DNA from 3 places in the Arthrobacter sp. Soil_C_60 genome. Region 3 is predicted to be linked to each of the others. Evidence: riboswitches for the same ligand, from Rfam matches in the RefSeq annotation. Region 3 holds a riboswitch; each other region holds the start of a gene.
The links. A riboswitch is a leader RNA that binds a small molecule or an ion and turns the genes downstream of it on or off. The one in region 3 is predicted to bind S-adenosylmethionine.

Region 1 (5,927 bases), on a different contig from region 3:
GTGCCCAGCGCGTTTCCGGCCTTCTCCGTGGCCGCGTTGCCAAAGATCTCGCCGGCCACAATGCGCGGATACCAGCGGCGGGCAAACTCCTCGCCTTCCAGGCCAACCGTCTCGACGAAGGCGAAGTGCGAGCGGTACAGGTGGGCGACGCTGGAGTCCGCCGCCGCAAGTTCGATCAGGAGGCGGAAGAAGTGCTCGAAGGAGACACCGTCGCCGCCATGCTCCAGCGGCACCCGCAGTTTCCCGAAGCCTGCCGCGTTCAGCCACGCAACTTGTTCGAACGGCAGGATCCTGTTCAGTTCCCGGTCCAGTGCCCCCTGGGCGATCCGCTCGAAGACCGGCCGAAAGCGGCCGGCCAACCGCTCGTAGGTTGCTTCCGCGGTCTCGGTGCGCTCGTTCGCGATAGTTTCCGTCATCGTCTTCCTTCCAAAACCTTGTTCTGTGCTGCGGCTGAGAATTCGTCGAAGGCGCCGCGGTACTGACGTGCGGGGTGCCGGTCGTTGAGCTGCGGCCCGTTGTAGCCCTCGCCGCCGCCGAACAGCTTTTCCCGGAAGCTTCCCGGCGCGTACTCTGTCTGTGCCAGTCCCCTGCTGCGCAGTTCCGGCAGCACTCCGTCGATGAAGTCCGTGTAGGAACCGGGCAGGATCTGGTTGATGATGTTGATGCCGTCCACGCCGGCGTCCTGCCACTGCTCCAGCCGGTCGGCAATCTGTTCCGGGGTTCCCTTGACCCGGTGGGCCCGCCCGCGGAAGTTGGCGATATCGCGCAAGGTCGGGTTGCCTCCGGGGACCGATTTGCGCAGGCTCTCCAGGTGTCCCTGCGTGCCTTCCGTCTGGAAATCGCCCAGCGGCGTGTCCGGATCCAGTCCGCCCAGATCTACGCCGAGACCGCCGGCGATGTGGGCGATCATCGCTCCGGAGTCCAGGTATTCATCCAGTTCGGCTTCTTTGCGGTCCGCCTCCGCCTCGGTGCCGCCGACGATAAAATGCAGCCCCTGGAAGAACTTCAGATCCTCGGCCCTGCGCCCGGCCGCAACCGTCTGGCTCCGCACGGCTGCGGTGTATGCGGCGGCGGCTTCGGGATGCGCCGCCAGCATGAAGGTCGCCTCGGCATTGGCGGCGCAGAACTCCTGTCCGCGGCCCGAGCTCCCGGCCTGGAACAGCACCGGGGTCCGCTGGGGCGACGGCGAGGACAGGTGCGGTCCGTCGATCGAGTACCGTTCGCCGCGGTGGTAGATCTTATGGACCTTCTCCGGATCCGCGTGAACTCCGGCCGCCTTGTCCTGGACCAGCGCGCCGTCGTCCCAGGAGCCTTCCCACAGTTTGTAGACCGCGGAGACGTACTCTTCGGCCCAGGCGTACCGGTCTTCGTGCGCGGCCAGACCGCTGCCGCCAAAGTTCCGGTGTGCATTCTCCAAGGCGCTGGTCACGATGTTCCAGGCTGCGCGACCATTGGAGATGTGGTCAAGGGTGGACATCTGCCGGGCGAACTGGAACGGATGGCTCTGGATCACCGACGAGGTCGCAGCCAGCCCGATCTCCCGGGTTGCCCCGGCCAGGGCACCCAGCAGGATGAGAGGATCATTGGCCGGCACCTGCAGGCCACGCCGGATGTGCGAGGCCCAGCCGCCGTCGTCGTCGCCGTAAAGGCCCACGACGTCGGCGAAGAACAGGGCGTCGAACTTCGCTTCTTCCAACTGCCGGGCCAGGTCCGTCCAGAGCTGCAGGTCATTGAAGCGGTGCTGCTGCGCCTGCGGGTGGCGCCATTGTCCGCCCATGATGTGGCTGTTGGTGTTCATGACGAAGGCGCTCAGCAGCAGGCGGGGTCGCCCCTGCGGGTAGCGCGTACTCTCGGTGGCCAAAACAGGCCCCTTTCTATGAAGCTGCGGTTGCCGGGTCCCGGCTCGGGTCAGGAAGCGGAGACGAGCTCCGGCTTCGTATCGGCCTGCTCGTTCCCGGACAACGGGCGGTCCTTCGTCTCGGGAGCCTTGAGCGTGGCGATGATGGTGATGGCTGAGACGCCGAGGAAGTACACGATGACCCAGACCGGATTCCCGCCGCCGGCTGCCAGCAAAGCCGTCGCCACCAGGGGTGCCAGGCCGCCGCCGAGTACCGAGCCGAGTTGGTAGCCGAGGGAGACCCCGCTGAACCGGACGCGTGTGCTGAACAGCTCGGAGAAGAACGCCGCCTGCGGACCGTACATGGCGTCATGTCCGACGTTCAGGCCGAACACCACGCCGAGGACGATCAGGAAGAACACCCCGCTGTCGAGCAGCCAGAAGAACGGGATGACGGCCACGGCGCTGCTGACTGCCCCGAAGAGGTAAACCCTGCGCCGGCCGATGACATCCGACAGCCAGCCCCACAGCGGGACGGTGACCAGGCCCAGCGCGGACGCGATCAGCACGGCGGCCAGGCCGGTATTGCGGTCCGTACCGGAGACCTGCGTCAGGTACGTCAGGATGAAGACGGTGTAAACGTAGTAGAAGGCGTTTTGCGCAATTCGGAGGCCGGTAGTGAGCACAACCTGCCGCGGGTGGGTCTTGATGCTCTCCAGCACCGGGCGGTCAGCAACCTTTTCCACCTGCTGTACACGCTTGAACTCTGCGCTGTCTTCAACGGACAACCGGATCACCAGTCCGACGGCGACCAGCAGCAGGCTGGCCACGAAGGGGATCCGCCAGCCCCAGGCCAGGAACTGTTCGTTGGTCATGGAGTTCTCCAGCACCAGCAGCACGCCCGTGGCCAGCAGCATGCCGGAGGTCGGCCCCAGCTGTGTGGCACTGCTGGTCAGCCCGCGGCGCTTCGGTTTGGCGTGCTCCACCGTCATCAGTGCCGCACCGGCCCATTCGGCCCCGTAGCCGATGCCCTGGAGAACACGCAGCAGCAGCAACAGTACGGGGGCGACCCAGCCGATCTGTGCGTAGATCGGCAGCAGACCGATGGCGGTGGTGGCCAGACCGGTCAGCAGCAGCGAGGCAACCAGCACGGTCTTGCGACCGATCCGGTCGCCGAAGTGGCCGCCGAGAATCCCGCCGACCGGACGGGCGACGAAGCCGACAGCGTAAGTGGCAAAGGCGGCGATGGTGCCGACCAGCGGTTCGGCCGGGGCGAAGAACAATGGCCCGAAAACGGTGGCCGCTGCGAGCCCGTACAGGACAAAGTCATAGCCTTCGATCGTCGTGCCGATGAAGCTGGCGACGGCGACCTTCGTAGTCATTTTCTTAGGCGGGGAAGGGTTTGCGGTGGTGCTCATTACTGTCTCTCCTTTGGCGTCAGCCGAGAAGATGCAGCGCACATCCGATCGGACCACGGCAGAAGGCAGTGGGAGGGACCGGTTGAGGCGCTTACTCCATCGGTCCTGGCAGTAGCACCCTACGGAACAGGTCTTACTGCGCTAGTTCGGCGCAGCCCTCGACAAGTTCCTTGTTATCAACGCGAATCCAGGGAGATTCGTCGTGACCAGGGTTGCTGCGGCGTCATAGAGCCAGGTCTCTCAGCCGCTCGGGATGGTTACAAGTTCATTCCACCGCAGTCCAACGGCGGCGTGAAATTCGTACGTCACACCGGGTAATCACCCGGCTGCTTTTCGCGCGCCCGCAACCGTTGCTGCCGGGAAGCGATGGCGGCGCCCGCTGCAAAACCCAGCAGGATAAGTACGACGACGGCGACCGCCAACGCAGTGCTGTTGCCGACCAGCGAGGGCAGGTTCTGCAGGATCAGCACCAGAATTCCCAGCAGGCCTACGAATCCGAGTGCCGGCGCGACGGACCGCCTCCAATCGATCACTGCTGTTTGCTGGCGCCGGAAGAACACGAGCACCGCCACGCTGGTCAATGTCATCAGCACCACTATCCCGAGGGAGGCGAAGCCGGCGAACCAGGTGTAGAACTGGACGATCGGGTCCCAGCCGGCGACAACAGCCGTCAGCAGGAACAGGGCTACTACCGCGTTGTCCACGATGGAAGCGAGATGCGGCGAGTTGTGCCGGGCATGCGTCCGTGCGAGCTTCCGCGAAAAGACGTCCCGTCCCGCCAGTTGGAAGAAATAGCGCGAACCAATGTTGTGGAAGGACAGGATGCAGGCGAAGAGGCTGGTGGCCAGCAGCACCTGGACGATGTGGCTGCCCGCCGTGCCCAGATAGAGTGCAGTAGTTTCGGACAGGAGGGTGCCGGGGGCATCCGTGGCTTTTTGTACGATCGGCCCATCTCCCCAGGCACTGATCAGCAGCCAGGTGGAGAGTGCGTAGAAGCCGCCCACTATGATCAAGGCCAGGTAGGTGGCCCGGGGAATTGTCTTGTCCGGATCGCGGGCTTCGTCGCGGAAGATCGCGGTGGCCTCGAAGCCGATGAAGCTGAGGATGGCGAACAGCAACGCGATGCCCGGGGCGCCGGACAGGACTGTGGACGGCGTGACGAATCCTGTTGACAGGCCCTCGGGGCCGCCCCCGCCGAAGACGATGAAGGCGTCAAGTACCAGGACGATAACCACTTCGGCCACCAGCAGGACGGCCAGCACCTTGCCGGAGACCTCGATGTTCCTGTGTCCCAGCCAGGCCACGGCCACCAACGCCGCCGCAGCCCAGAGCCACCAGGGCAGTTCCGGTCCGCCGTAGGCACGGACCACTTCGTCCACGGCTGGTGCGAACAGGCCATAGACCCCGGCTTCCAAGGCCAGGTAGGACAGCAGCGCCACGAACGCGCCGCCCAAACCCGCGCGTCGGCCCAGCCCCTTCTCGATGTAACTGTAGAAGGCACCGGCGGTGGGAACATGCGGCGTCATCGTGGTGAAGCCGACGGAGAACAGCAGGAGGATGCCCGTCGCAAGCAGGTAAATGAAGGGCAGTCCGGCCCCGTTGCCGCTGGCAATGGCCAACGGCACAGTGCCGCCAATGACCCCGAGCGGCGATGCGGCGGCCACCACGATCAAGACGATGCTTGCGACGCCGAGGCGGCCGGACAGGCGAGGAGCGCCGGTTTCTGTTTGCGAAGCAGCTTTCGCAGGGCTGGCAATGCTCACTTCGAGGCCTTAGCGTAATTCGCTTCTGCATTCGAGCCGGCAGCTTCCCGGCCAGCATCGGCGCCGGCGACACCAATGGTCCAGACGTAGGGCGGTTCCGTAGCGTTGACCTCCCAGTCGCCGACGATCCGCGACTTGTAAATGAACGGGTTGTGCGTGGCCACGGTGCGGGCATTGCGCCAGTGCCGGTCCAGCGCCTTGCCCGTGCTGGTCGAGGATGCACCCAGCACATTGAACAGGGCTCCCGCCGCGTCGGGCACCAGAGCGCTCAGCACAATCTGCGCCTGGCCGGATTCAAGTTCGACGGCGATGTTGGCCGCCTTTTCGGCGTCGTCGTTTTGCAATCTTGAAGCGAAGACCCGGTCGAGGCTCTGGGCCACGCGCAGGGTGGTGGCTTCCGCGGCGTAGGCCTTGGCGCTGATTTCGCCGACAACCTGCAGGATCTGGGCGTCGTTACGCACCAGCGGGGCGTTGCCGTGGCCGAAGACGCGCTTCCGCTCGCGGACGTTCGCGGCAACGTCGGTGACCACGGCCTTGGCGATGCCGGCCAGGCTGACCAGCAGGATGTGCTGGTACAGGGCCGTCTGGTAGGGGAAGCGGTCGGCGAAGGCCGAGACGTTGGCCGGGTCCACTTCGGCGTCGGTGAATACCGTGGTCCCGCTGCCTGTGAGCCGCTGGCCGAAGCCGTCCCAGTCGTCGAAGGTCTCCACGCCGGCGGTCTTGGTGGAAATGATGACGGAGACGTCCGATCCGTCCGGGCGTTTGGCCGTCACATCAATCCAGTCGGCGAAGATGGTGCCGGTGGTGTAGAACTTGCGCCCGTTCAGCACCAGCTTGTCGCGGGCTTCGTCCAGCACGGTGCCCGTGCCGCCGACACCGGGCTCGGTCCACGCATTGCCGGCCAGCTGA
Region 2 (5,927 bases), on a different contig from region 3:
CGGTGGACCTGCTCGATTCCTGAGGGGCCGGGCTGGCTAGACTGTCGGAACCATCAACATTTTCAGGAGGACGCAATGGCTGCGGCGGTCAATCCACTGGTGCCGAGCATCTGGGAGCTCGCGATGCCGGCGCTGAGTGTCGTTTTCCTGCTGGCCCTGATCGGGATTGTTGTGGTGGTTATCCGCGGCGCAGTTCTCAACATGTCACACGGCAAGGAACCGATCGGCGGGCGCGAGGCCACGCGTTCGCGGGTTCCCCTGCCGACGCGCGATGAGCGGCTCGCGGACCTGAAGGAACTCCATGGCAAAAGCCTGTTGACCGATGCACAGTACGATCTGGCTGTACAGGAAACCCTCCGCGATTACCCCGTGCGGCAGCCCGGGACGTAGCCGGATCAGCTGCGCGGGAAGAACCGGGCAACCAGCTCATTGTGCAGCTGGTGGATGTCCGTCAGGAATCCGTCGTGGCCGGTGGGCACCTCGATCATGTGCACCTTGGGCGGCGTGGGCAGCGCTTCGGCCAGCTGGCGCGACTGCTCCGGGAAGTACAGCCGGTCGGAATCCACCGCCGCGATGAAGAAATCCGTCTCAACGTCGGCCAAGGCCTGCTGCACCGAGCTGCGGCCGCGCGCAACGTCGTGGCTCATCAGGGCTTCGGTCATCAGGATGTAGCTGTTCGCATCGAACCGGCCCGCCAGTTTGCTGGCCTGGTGGTCCAGGTAGCTTTCCACGGCATACCGCCCGCGCTCTGCCGGGTTGGCGCTGCCGAAGGGCTGCTCGGTCCCCTGGGCGTTGCGGCCGAAGCGGTACTCGAATTCGGGCTCGGACCGGTAGTTGATGTGCGCGATCCTGCGGGCGATGCCGAGGCCGGCGTCGGGCGCGGGCCCTTCGTAGTAGTCGCCGCCGTTGAAGTTCGGGTCCAGCCGGATGGCCAGCACCTGTGCCTGGGCGAAGGCGATCTGCTCCGCGGTGCTCGCCGCACCGCAGGCAATCACAGCACAGCGGGCGGTCCGCTCCGGGTAGGTAGCGGCCCATTCCAGCGCGCGGGCTCCGCCCATGGAGCCGCCCAGAACAGCATGCCAGCGCTGGATCCCCAGTTGGTCGGCCAGCCGCGCCTCGGCGTGGACCGAATCGCGAATGGTCACCAGCGGAAAACGCGAGCCCCAGGGTTTGCCGTCAGGTGCCGGTGAGGACGGGCCGGTGGAACCGTAGCAGCCACCGACCATATTGGCCGCCACCACGAAGTACTCATTGGTGTCGATCGTGGCGCCGGGCCCCACCAGGGGATCCCACCAGCCCGCCTCATCCGTATCTCCGCGAGCCACATGGGTGCTGCCGGTCAGGGCATGCGCAATGAGCACGGCGTTGGATGCATCCTCGTTGAGGGTGCCCCAGGTTTCGTAGCCCAGAACGACCTCGGGCAGAAAACCGCCCGTTTCCAGCTCGAGGGCGCCGATGGACGCGTAACGCAACATGCCGTCCGCCGCCGTGTCCAGCAGTTCCTGTGGTTGCAGAGTTGTCAATGCTATGCCTGTGATTCCTTCATGATGCCGCGTTCAGGCGGCACCCTTGGATGCGCGGAAACCGGCTTCGAGGTCCGCAAGAATATCGTCGATGTGCTCGATGCCAACGGCCAGCCGGACCAGGCCCGGCGTGACACCGGCGGCTTCCTGCGCCTCCGGAGACAGCTGGGCGTGGGTGGTCGACGCCGGGTGGATCACCAGCGAGCGGACGTCGCCGACATTGGCCACATGGGAGTGCAGTTCCAGTCCGTCGACAAAGCGCTTGCCGGCCTCGAGCCCACCGGAGATTTCGAATGCGATGATGGCGCCAGTGCCCTTGGGTCCGTACTTGCGGCCACGCTCGTACCACGGGCTGGAAGGCAGGCCGGCGTACGCAACGGACGTAACGGCGTCGTGCTTTTCAAGCCATTCGGCCACCCTCTGCGCGTTCTCCACGTGGCGCTCCACCCGCAGGCTCAGTGTCTCCAGACCCTGGGCAATCAGGAACGCGTTGAAGGGAGCGGCGGAGGAGCCGAGGTCGCGCAGCAGCTGGACGCGTGCCTTGAGAATGTAGGCCAGGTTCGCGCCGAGCGCCCCGCCGACGCCGAGGTCGCGGGCGAAGACCAGGCCGTTGTAGCTCTCGTCCGGGGTGTTGAAACCGGGGAACTTCGCCGGATCCTTGGCGAAGTCGAAGTTGCCCGAATCCACGATCACACCGGCGATGGCGCTGCCGTGGCCGCCGAGGTACTTGGTGGCCGAATGGACCACGATGTCGGCGCCCCACTCGATCGGGCGGATCAGGTACGGGGTGGCCAGCGTGTTGTCCACGATCAGCGGCACGCCTGCTTCGTGAGCGATGGCGCTGATGCCTTCGACGTCGAGCACGTCCTGGCGCGGGTTGGACACGGCCTCGCCGAAGAACGCCTTGGTGTTCGGCTTGACGGCCGCGCGCCACTGGTCCAGGTTGTCCGGATCCTCGACGAAGGTCACCTCGATGGCGAACTTCTTCAAGGTGTTCTTGAGCAGGTTGTACGTGCCGCCATAGAGGCTCGGGCTGGCGACGACGTGGTCACCAGCCTCGGCAACGTTCAGGATGGAGAACGTGGACGCAGCCTGGCCGGAGGACAGCAGCAGCGCACCGACGCCGCCTTCCAGATTCGCGATCCGGTTCTCCACGGCCTCCGTGGTCGGGTTGCCGATCCGGGTGTAGATGGGTGCCAGTTCGGCCAGCGCGAAACGGTTGGCCGCGCTTTCGGCACTCGGGAAGACGAACGACGTCGTCTGGTAGATGGGCAGGGCACGCGCGCCTGTTGCGGTGTCCGGCTCCTGGCCTACATGGATCTGGCGGGTTTCGAATGACCAGTCGTTTGACATGTGGAACTCCCTCTTGTCTCAAAGGGGTCTGCCCGGGAACCGGATTTCCGGCATTTTTCCTCGGGTGACCCGCGCTTGCGTCCCGCCTGCTGGCGGGAGCCTGGTCCTCACCCGGGGCACCCCACCGCGGTTGGAGGGTTGCCGGCCAGCTAGCCGGGGCTTGTTGCTGGCACTCATGACCTGTATCTAGGTTCGGCGACGGGCACTTTTTCAGCAAGTATGTGACGGCGTGTGAATGTCAGTTAGGACACCCTTAGTCGAGAGGCACATCACAAAATGCCAAAATGAGGCATGCGTTTCGATCATGTCTCATATGCCTGTGAACCCGATGGCCTGGCGGCTACAACCGAACGGATTTCGGCAGCCCTGGGTATCGAAGCCGTCAAGGGCGGCGTCCATCCCCGCTTTGGAACCCGCAACATGATTTTCCCCCTGACGGACCATCATTATCTTGAGGTCGTCGAGGTGCTGAACCACCCGGCGTCGGACAAGGCGCCCTTCGGCCAGGCCGTGCGTGCCCGCTCCGAAGCAGGCGGTGGCTGGATGGGCTGGTGCGTCGAGGTTGACGATCTGGCTCCGTTCGAGGAGCGCTTGGGGCGCCATGCGGTACCGGGCGGCCGCAAGTTCCCGGATGGCCGCGAACTGACCTGGCAGCAGATCGGCATTAAGGGCCTCATCGCGGACCCGCAGGTTCCGTACATGCTGCGCTGGGACGACGGCACCGAAGAACTGCACCCGTCGAAGGCCTACCCTGCAACGGCGAAGCTGATCGGATTGACCATCGGCGGCTCCTCCACCCGCGTCGCGGACTGGCTGGGAACACCGATCGATGCGCTCCTGGACGACGTCAAGGTTGCCTGGACGGCGCCGAACGGCACCCCGGGCATCATGTCCGTACGGTTCGAGACCGACAAGGGCGTCGTCGAACTCTAACCGCTCCTTTCGGAGGATTCGCTCCGCTTTGGGGCGACGCTTCGATTTGGGATTCTGCCTCGCCTGCGCGGTGCAGGCGGAATCCCGAATCGAAGCGTTTCCCTTTAACAGTCCTCCACAGCGGCTGTTCAGACCGCGTCGTCCACATGTGCCCGCACTGCAGGAGACCAGCCGCTCGGACACGATCAGGGTTGAAGAATGTGTTCTCAACTGATCTTTTCCCATGACTACGACCTCACGGGGATCGGCCGAAGAAGCCTTGCCGAACGTTGCCGGACCGGGGAACTGACGCGCGTCCGTAACGGTGTCTACATCCCAACCCAGCTCTGGGCAAGCATGCCTTGGTGGGACCAGTACCGGATCCACGTTGAGGCGGCTGTGAGCAAAGGACGCTCAACCCGGGTGCTCGTATGGCAGTCTGCTGCAGTCATCTGGGGAATGCCGGTAGTGGGCAAGAGCACCGAGGTGCAGTTGCTAGCATCTGAAGGTTGTCATGGATTACGCCGTGCCGGTATGCGATGGCACGCCTCGAGGCTATTGGAACCGTTGGAGACAGTAGACGGATATACCGTAACGTCACGGGCACAAACCGCAGTCGACATAGCCGGACATTTGTCGTTTGAGCATGCCGTCCCCGTCCTGGACCATGTTCTCCGGCCGGATAGGAAACGGAACCTGCCGGCGTTGAAAAGATCCCACCTGCATGCATTGGCAGACCAACTTCCTACCCAGGCTAAATCGCTGCGAGCTCACAGAGTCATTGACTTCGCGGATCCGCGTGCGCAGTTGCCGGGCGAATCCCTGTCTAGAGCCCTAATGTACGTGTTTCATTTTCCGGCCCCGGAGCTGCAATACACATTCCATGACACGGATGGCAGGACGGTAGGAATCACCGACTTCTATTGGAAGGAGAAACGCCTCGTCGGGGAGTTCGACGGTACAGCCAAGTACTCCAATGGAGAGTACTTGAAGGGTCAGACCCCCGTGGACACGGTCGTGGCAGAGAAGAAACGCGAGGACCGAATTCGCGCATGCGGCGTCAATTTCGTTCGATGGACGTGGGACGCCGCGTGGCAGCCTGAGTCCCACCGGCCAAGCGGCCTCGTGAAGTTGCTGCTCAATGCTGGCCTCAAGCAGGATCGATGGAACAAACGGTGGCCGAGAGTCGCTCCCATCAGCAGTCGATGAAGATTCAAGCTGCTCTGGCGAGGTCGTTGTTGGCCACGCACTTCGGGTCCCTGCGTGGTGCTGCGAAATGGGACCAAGCTGCGGTTCGGGGAAAGACGGCCTTTCTGCCACCGCAGCACTATCCCGAATCGCAGCCGAATGGCTGAGGCAGGGGCGGGAAGACGCCGCGGCGGGAGAAGTTATTCGCCGATGCCGATGGCGGAGCCGAAGAGGGCGTAGCCAACGAACCCTGCGATGTCGAGCAGGGCATGGGCTATGACCAGGGGCATCACGCGTTTGGTGCGGGTGTAGGCATAGCCAAAGACAAGGCCCATCAGGAAGTTGCCGACGCCGGGCCCGATCCCCTGGTACAGGTGGTAGCTGCCGCGGATTGCAGCGCTAGTGAAAATGATTGTCCAGGTGCCCCAGCCCAGCTTGGCCAGCCGGTTGAAGAGGTAGCCGACAACAACGACTTCCTCCAGCACCGAGTGGCGCAAGGCGGACAGAATCAGGACCGGGACAGTCCACCAGTACTCGTCCAGCGCGGCCGGGACTATCGCCGTCGTAATGCCTAGGGCCCGTCCGCCCGCATACACGCCCAACGTGCCCGCAGCGATCAACAGTGCCAGTCCGAAGCCCAGTCCAAAATCCACGCCGGGCCGGGCGAAGGTAAACCCGATCTTCCGGAAGGCCTCGCGGGCTCGTTCACCCGGAGTTGCCAGTAGGAACAGCACCAGCGCCACAGGGATCAGGGCAAAGACGATTGCCAGCAGTTGGTAGAGCAGGTCGAACAGCTCCCGCTCGTTCAGGACCGGGTTCAGCGCCGTGGTCTGCGATCCCAGTGGCGCCCGCGTCATCTTTTCCAGCAGGTTCACAATGGCATAGACGGCGGACTGGCCCAGGGAGAGCCCCAGAACGATCAGCACTTCAGCCCGGTAGTAACGGCGGGTG
Region 3 (5,927 bases):
GCCGCCGCGGCAGTCTCGCTGCTGGCCGGCCAGGGCGCGTCGCTGGGCATGGCCGGCGCCTACGTGCTCGCCGACGAACTGGCCAAACATGATCAGGTGCCGGATGCCCTCGCCGCCTTCGAGGCACGGTGGCGCCCGCACGTCGCCGAGCAGCAGAAGGCCGGGGTGTCCGCCGCCAAGTGGTTCGTTCCAGCAGACCGCCGCGCCCTGCTGATGCGGCGGCTCTCGATGCGGCTGATCAAGGTACCGGGCGTCAGCAGGCTGGTCAGCGGCGCCGTCGTCGGTAAAATCGGGGCCGCGATCTGAGCATCCCGCCGGGCTCCGGTGGTGCCGGACCTACTGAAGGGTCGCCGTCAGACGGGCCACGTTGTCGACGTAGCGCTCCCACCGGGTGCGCTGGCCCCACTCGTCCAGGGTGATCTCCCGGGAAACCTCGCGGTAGCTTTGCTGGATTTCGCGCATCTTGCCGACGATGTCGCCGCCGAGATGCATGACCGACACTTCCAGGTTCAACGAGAAGGAGCGCATGTCCATATTGCTGGAACCCAGGACGCCGACCTCGTCGTCCACGGTGAAGTGCTTCGCGTGCAGCACCAGCGGCTTCGGATACAGGTAGATGCGCACACCGGCTTCCAGCAGAGCCTGGTAATAGGAACGCTGGGCATGGTGGACCAGGAACTGATCCCCCTGTTCCGAGACGAAAAGTTCGACGTCGACACCGCGCTGCGCCGCCGTCGTAATCGCATAGAGCAGCGAATCATCCGGCACGAAGTACGGGCTGCAGATGGACAGCCGCTCCACTGCCGCGTAGATCAAGGTGTTGAACAAGCGCAGGTTGTTCTCCGTGGCGAAGCCCGGGCCGCTGGGAACCACCTGGCACGTCGTGGGGCCCGGCTCGCGGACCGGTGCCGGCGTGAACAGCTCGCTGCCGAGGGTGTCGTCCGTTTCGCTGGACCAGTCGGTAGCGAACACCACGTTGAGCGCGGTGACGATGGGACCTTCATAGCGGGCCATCAGCTCCACCCACTGCCGGCCGGTGCGCTCGCTGGAGGCGCGGTGGTAGCCAGGCTCGATCAGGTTCTGCGACCCGGTGAAGGCCACCCGTCCGTCCACTACGAGGATTTTGCGGTGGTTGCGCAGATCGATACGGCGCCATTGGCCCCGCACGGGCAGCAGCGGGAGCATGCGTTGCCACTCGATCCCGCTGCCCTGCAGCCAGCGTCGGAACTTCCGGTAGCCCTTGATCCGCATGGTGCCGAGATGGTCGAAGAGCAGTCGGACCCGGACACCGCGGGCCGCGGCCTCCTGCAGGGCCACGAAGAGCTCGTCGGTGACCTCGTCCTTGGCCATGATGTAGAACTGGATGTTGACGAATTCCTCCGCCTTGCGGACGGCGGCGGACATCGCGGCGATGGACCCCTCGTAGTCCGGATAGAGCTCCACGTGGTTGCTGTCCACCATCGGGAAAGAGCCGAGCGAGCGGTTCAGTTCGGCGGCCGAATGGACCCAGGCGGGTGCTTCGCGTTCGCTGCGCGGTTCTTCCATGTCCTGCGTAGCAGCCCAGACTTTCCGGTTGATCTCGGTCTGTTTGGCGATCCTGCGGTCCGAAAGCCGGAAACTGCCGAACATGAAGAACAGGGCCAGGCCGACCAGCGGAATGAAGAAGATGGCCAGCAGCCAAGCCATGGCGGTGGTGGGGCGGCGGTTGCCCGGCACAATGCCCAGCGCAGCGATCCGGATTCCCATGTCCAGTATCGAAGCCACCACGACAACCCAGTCCGGGAACGTGCCCAGACCCGCAAGCGACCACAACACGGCAGCGAACTCCTCCCTTTCCCGCCGGTCCACGGCGCTGTCCTTGTACAGCCTAATGTGCCCGCGCGGCAATCTATGCTGATCCCATGACAGTTTTGGTGTTTCTCGACCCTGCCCTGGAGAACGGGCGCATCGCCGACGCCACAAAGCCGCAGCTGATGGCGACCGATCTGGGCGCCACCCGCGGCGACGGCATTTTCGAATCCCTCCTGGCGGTGGACGGTATTCCCCGCAAGGTGCAGGCGCACCTGGACCGGCTCGCGTCCTCGGCCCGCATCATGGACCTGGACATCCCGCCGGCCGATGCCTGGGAGCGGGCCATCGCCACCGCCGTCGCCGAACATGCTCCCGTCGAAGAACTGGTGCTCAAACTGCTGGTCACGCGCGGCGAGGAGGGCGCGGGCCGCCCCACCGCGTGGGTGCAGGCCTCACTTCCCGGCTCCACCGGCAGGGACCAGCGGCAGGAGGGCCTCGACGTGCTGCTGCTGGACCGCGGCTACGACAGCAACATCGCCGAGCGCGCACCGTGGCTGCTGCTGGGCGCCAAGACCCTCTCCTACGCCGTGAACATGGCCGCCCTGCGCTACGCCAAGGCCAACGGCGCGGACGATGTCATCTTCACCTCCACCGACGGCCTGGTGCTGGAGGGCCCCACCTCTACCGTGCTGATGGCGACCGTGCGCGACGGCGTCCGGAAGCTCACCACGCCGCTGCTCGAAAACGGCATCCTGCCCGGCACCTCCCAGGGCGCCCTGTTCAACGCGGCCGCGGATGCCGGCTGGCAGTTGGGCTATGGGCCGCTGGAACCGCACCATCTGCTGGCGGCCGACGCGGTGTGGCTGGTCTCCAGCATCCGGCTGCTGGCACCGGTCAAGTCCATCGACGGCCAGGCCATCCCGGTGTCGCACGAGATGACGGAGGAACTGACGGCGCTGCTGGCCAAGGGCAGCCGGGACTAGGCCAAACGTTTCCGCGGCGGCGAGGGCTGCGGCCTTCCGTCGTCGTAAACCTACGTAACGGTTACCAATGATGACGACGGCGGCGCCCCGGCTTGGGTGCCGGGGACGGCGCCGTGCTACTTTCTTGAGCAGAGTAACGAGGTCCAGCGTCAAGCCCTGACTGTGCTGGCCGGCAACCCTCTTCACGGCGGGGTGCCTCAGGTGACTACTCGGCAGTGTTCATTTGGTTCATTTGCAAGCGTGATCAGGAGTACCCCATGCCCCCGTTGGAACAACCCGTCCAGTCCCCCGTTGACAATGCGGCGGGCAGCCCCCTGCCCTACCGGTTGCTGACCGGGCCGGACGACAGGTCCTTCTGCGCCCGGGTCAGCGCGGCGTTGGCGGAGGGCTACGAACTCTACGGCAACCCCTCGATTGCCTTCGACGGCGAACGCGTCATCGCCGCCCAGGCCGTGGTGCTGAAGGGACAGAGCGCATGAGCTACGCCGGAGACCTCACCGTGGAAGAAGCCGTGGAGAAGCTGCGCGGCGGTGCCGTCCTCGTGGACGTCCGCACCGAGACCGAATGGCAGCAGGTGGGCGTGCCCGTGACGAACGACGACGGCGCTCCCGCGCGCTTCATCGAGTGGAACCGGATTGACGGCAGCCGCAATGCCGGGTTCCTCAACGAACTGCAATCGCTGCGCGGCAAGGAGCTGCTCCTGATCTGCCGTTCGGGGCGGCGCTCCATCGATGCCGCTATCAGCGCCACCGCCGCCGGGCATACCGCGTACAACGTGCTGGGCGGCTTCGAGGCCGCCGGCGGCTGGCAGCAGAGCGATCTGCCTTGGAAGCGGGGCTAGCCGGTGGCGCCCCCGCAGTCTGCCGGCCCGGGGCCGGACCTGGCGGAACTGCTCGCCGGCTGGGACCCGCAGACGCGGGCAGTCCGCGGCGGTCTTGACCGCACGGGCTTCCAGGAAACCTCAGAGGCCTTGTTCCTGACGTCCGGCTACGTTTTCGATTCCGCCGAGGCAGCCGAAGCCTCTTTCAACGGCGAGGTGGATCGCTTCGTCTATTCCCGCTACGGCAACCCCACGGTCGCCGCCTTCCAGGAACGGCTCCGGCTGCTCGAGGGAGCCGAGGCCTGCTTCGCCACGGCCAGCGGCATGAGCGCCGTCTTCACCGCCCTGGGCGCCCTGCTCGCCGCCGGCGACCGGGTGGTGGCCGCGCGGAGCCTGTTCGGTTCCTGCTTCGTCATTCTCAACGAGATCCTGCCGCGCTGGGGCGTGGAGACGGTCTTCGTGGACGGGCATGACCTCGCCCAGTGGGAGCAGGCCCTCGCCACCCCTGCCGCTGCGGTCTTCTTCGAGTCGCCGTCCAACCCGCTGCAGGAGCTGGTGGACATCCGTGCGGTGGTGGACCTGGCGCACGCCGCCGGGGCGCAGGTGGTGGTGGACAATGTATTCGCCACCCCGCTGCTGCAGCAGGCAACGGAACTCGGTGCCGACGTCGTTGTTTATTCGGGTACCAAACACATGGACGGGCAGGGCCGCGTTCTTGGCGGCGCCGTGCTGGGCCGCGCGGATTTCATTAACGGCCCGGTCAAGCAGCTGATGCGCCACACCGGTCCCGCGCTGAGCCCGTTCAACGCCTGGACGCTGCTCAAGGGGCTGGAGACGATGTCCCTGCGCGTAAACTATTCCACCGCATCCGCCCTGGAGATCGCCCGCTGGCTGCAGACACAGCCGGCGGTGCGGCGCGTGGTCTACCCGTTCCTCGAATCGCATCCGCAGTACGAACTGGCGCGCCGCCAGATGAGCGGCGGCGGAACCGTGGTCACGTTTGAACTTGAGCCGGGTGCTGCGAACGGTTCGGATGCCAAGGCAGCCGCGTTCCGGCTGCTGAACTCGCTGACCACCGTGGATATCTCGAACAACCTCGGTGACGCCAAGTCCCTGATCACCCATCCGGCCACCACCACGCACCGCGCGATGGGACCGGACGGACGGGCCGCGATCGGGCTCGGCGACGGTTTTGTCCGGCTGTCCGTGGGGCTGGAAGCCACCGAGGACCTGCTCAAGGACCTGGACCGGGCACTGGCTGGCCCGTAGATCCAGGGAGTCGACGAAGGCCCGCACCTTGTTGCGCCCAGCCGCAATCGAGGAGACAGCTGCGGCCCTTCCCAGAGCTGAAAAGGGCCGCAGCTGACCAGTGGATCGCGGAGGAGCCCGGGTTAGCCGAAGATGAAGTTCCAGGTCCCGGCGGAGACGGCGGCGGTAACAGCCGCCGCCGAGACCAGGGCACCGCCCAGGAAGACCCAAATATCCACCCTGCTGAACGTCGATTCCCGCGCCCAGGTGCGCTGTGCCCCGCCGAAACCGCGGGCCTCCATCGCCACCGCCAGGCGGGTGGCGCGCCGGATCGCCTGGACAATGAGACCGAAGGCCTGGCCGAGGAACGCCGCGAATTTGGCCAGCGGTTTGTTCTCGGCGCCGACTCCGCGGGCACGGCGGGCCAGTCCCAGGGTCCGCCATTCCTCGACCAGCAGGCCCACCAGCCGGAGGCCGGCCAGGGCCCCGAGCACAAACCGGTACGGCAGCTTCAGCTTCTGCGCCAGCGCATCGGCCAGATCCGTGGGGTCGGTGGTCAGCAGCAGGAAGATTCCGGGCAGTGCCACCGCCAGGGACCGCAGCCCGATGGCGACGCCGGAGTTGATGGAATCCTCGGTGAACAGCAGCGGGCCCGCTTCGAAGACCACCGCACCGGTTTTCTCCGCCAGCAGCGCCGTTCCGTAGGCGCCGACCGCGGCCGCCACCACCAGCGGCCAGCCGCGCCTGAACAACGCCCAGGCGCTGATGCCCAGCACGGGCAGCAGCAGCAGTTCCGCAGCCAGCACCACGCCGGCGCTCACCCAGTCCACGCTGAGCATCACCACCACGGTGACCATGGCAACGGCGGCAAGCTTCGAGAGCGGATTGGCGCGGGTGAAGGGCGAGGCAGTCAGCCGCGGGGTCATGATGTCCAGGCTCATGCCGCCCTCCCGCTCGCGGCCCGCGCCTGCAGCTGCGCCGTTCCCTCGGCCACGCGCAGGACGTTGCCGCCGAGCGCAGCGGTGAAGTCGCCGTCGTGGGTCACGGACACCACGGCGTGGCCTTCGGCGATCAGGCCGCCGAGC

Region 1: another riboswitch for S-adenosylmethionine. It lies ahead of AC3A4M_RS07825 (MFS transporter); the one in region 3 lies ahead of AC3A4M_RS16940 (DUF1737 domain-containing protein).
Region 2: another riboswitch for S-adenosylmethionine. It lies ahead of AC3A4M_RS17895 (bifunctional o-acetylhomoserine/o-acetylserine sulfhydrylase); the one in region 3 lies ahead of AC3A4M_RS16940 (DUF1737 domain-containing protein).

What each region holds. Positions count from the first base shown of each region.
Region 1 is NZ_JBDGKM010000003.1:215,459-221,385, reverse strand. Features, by position in the region: gene AC3A4M_RS07835 (acyl-CoA dehydrogenase family protein) at 1-416, opposite strand, end outside; gene AC3A4M_RS07830 (LLM class flavin-dependent oxidoreductase) at 413-1,861, opposite strand; gene AC3A4M_RS07825 (MFS transporter) at 1,909-3,255, opposite strand; SAM riboswitch class I at 3,349-3,515, opposite strand; gene AC3A4M_RS07820 (APC family permease) at 3,561-5,018, opposite strand; gene AC3A4M_RS07815 (acyl-CoA dehydrogenase family protein) at 5,015-5,927, opposite strand, start outside.
Region 2 is NZ_JBDGKM010000010.1:21,339-27,265, reverse strand. Features, by position in the region: gene AC3A4M_RS17910 (winged helix DNA-binding domain-containing protein) at 1-23, shown strand, start outside; gene AC3A4M_RS17905 (hypothetical protein) at 76-390, shown strand; gene metX (homoserine O-acetyltransferase MetX) at 396-1,475, opposite strand; gene AC3A4M_RS17895 (bifunctional o-acetylhomoserine/o-acetylserine sulfhydrylase) at 1,557-2,876, opposite strand; SAM riboswitch class IV at 2,943-3,057, opposite strand; gene AC3A4M_RS17890 (VOC family protein) at 3,168-3,809, shown strand; gene AC3A4M_RS17885 (CPBP family intramembrane glutamic endopeptidase) at 5,177-5,927, opposite strand, start outside.
Region 3 is NZ_JBDGKM010000009.1:37,270-43,196, forward strand. Features, by position in the region: gene AC3A4M_RS16925 (FAD-dependent oxidoreductase) at 1-306, shown strand, start outside; gene cls (cardiolipin synthase) at 337-1,746, opposite strand; gene AC3A4M_RS16935 (aminodeoxychorismate lyase) at 1,902-2,774, shown strand; SAM riboswitch class IV at 2,907-3,021, shown strand; gene AC3A4M_RS16940 (DUF1737 domain-containing protein) at 3,032-3,253, shown strand; gene AC3A4M_RS16945 (rhodanese-like domain-containing protein) at 3,250-3,615, shown strand; gene AC3A4M_RS16950 (O-succinylhomoserine sulfhydrylase) at 3,619-4,863, shown strand; gene AC3A4M_RS16955 (energy-coupling factor transporter transmembrane component T family protein) at 4,986-5,783, opposite strand; gene AC3A4M_RS16960 (ABC transporter ATP-binding protein) at 5,780-5,927, opposite strand, start outside.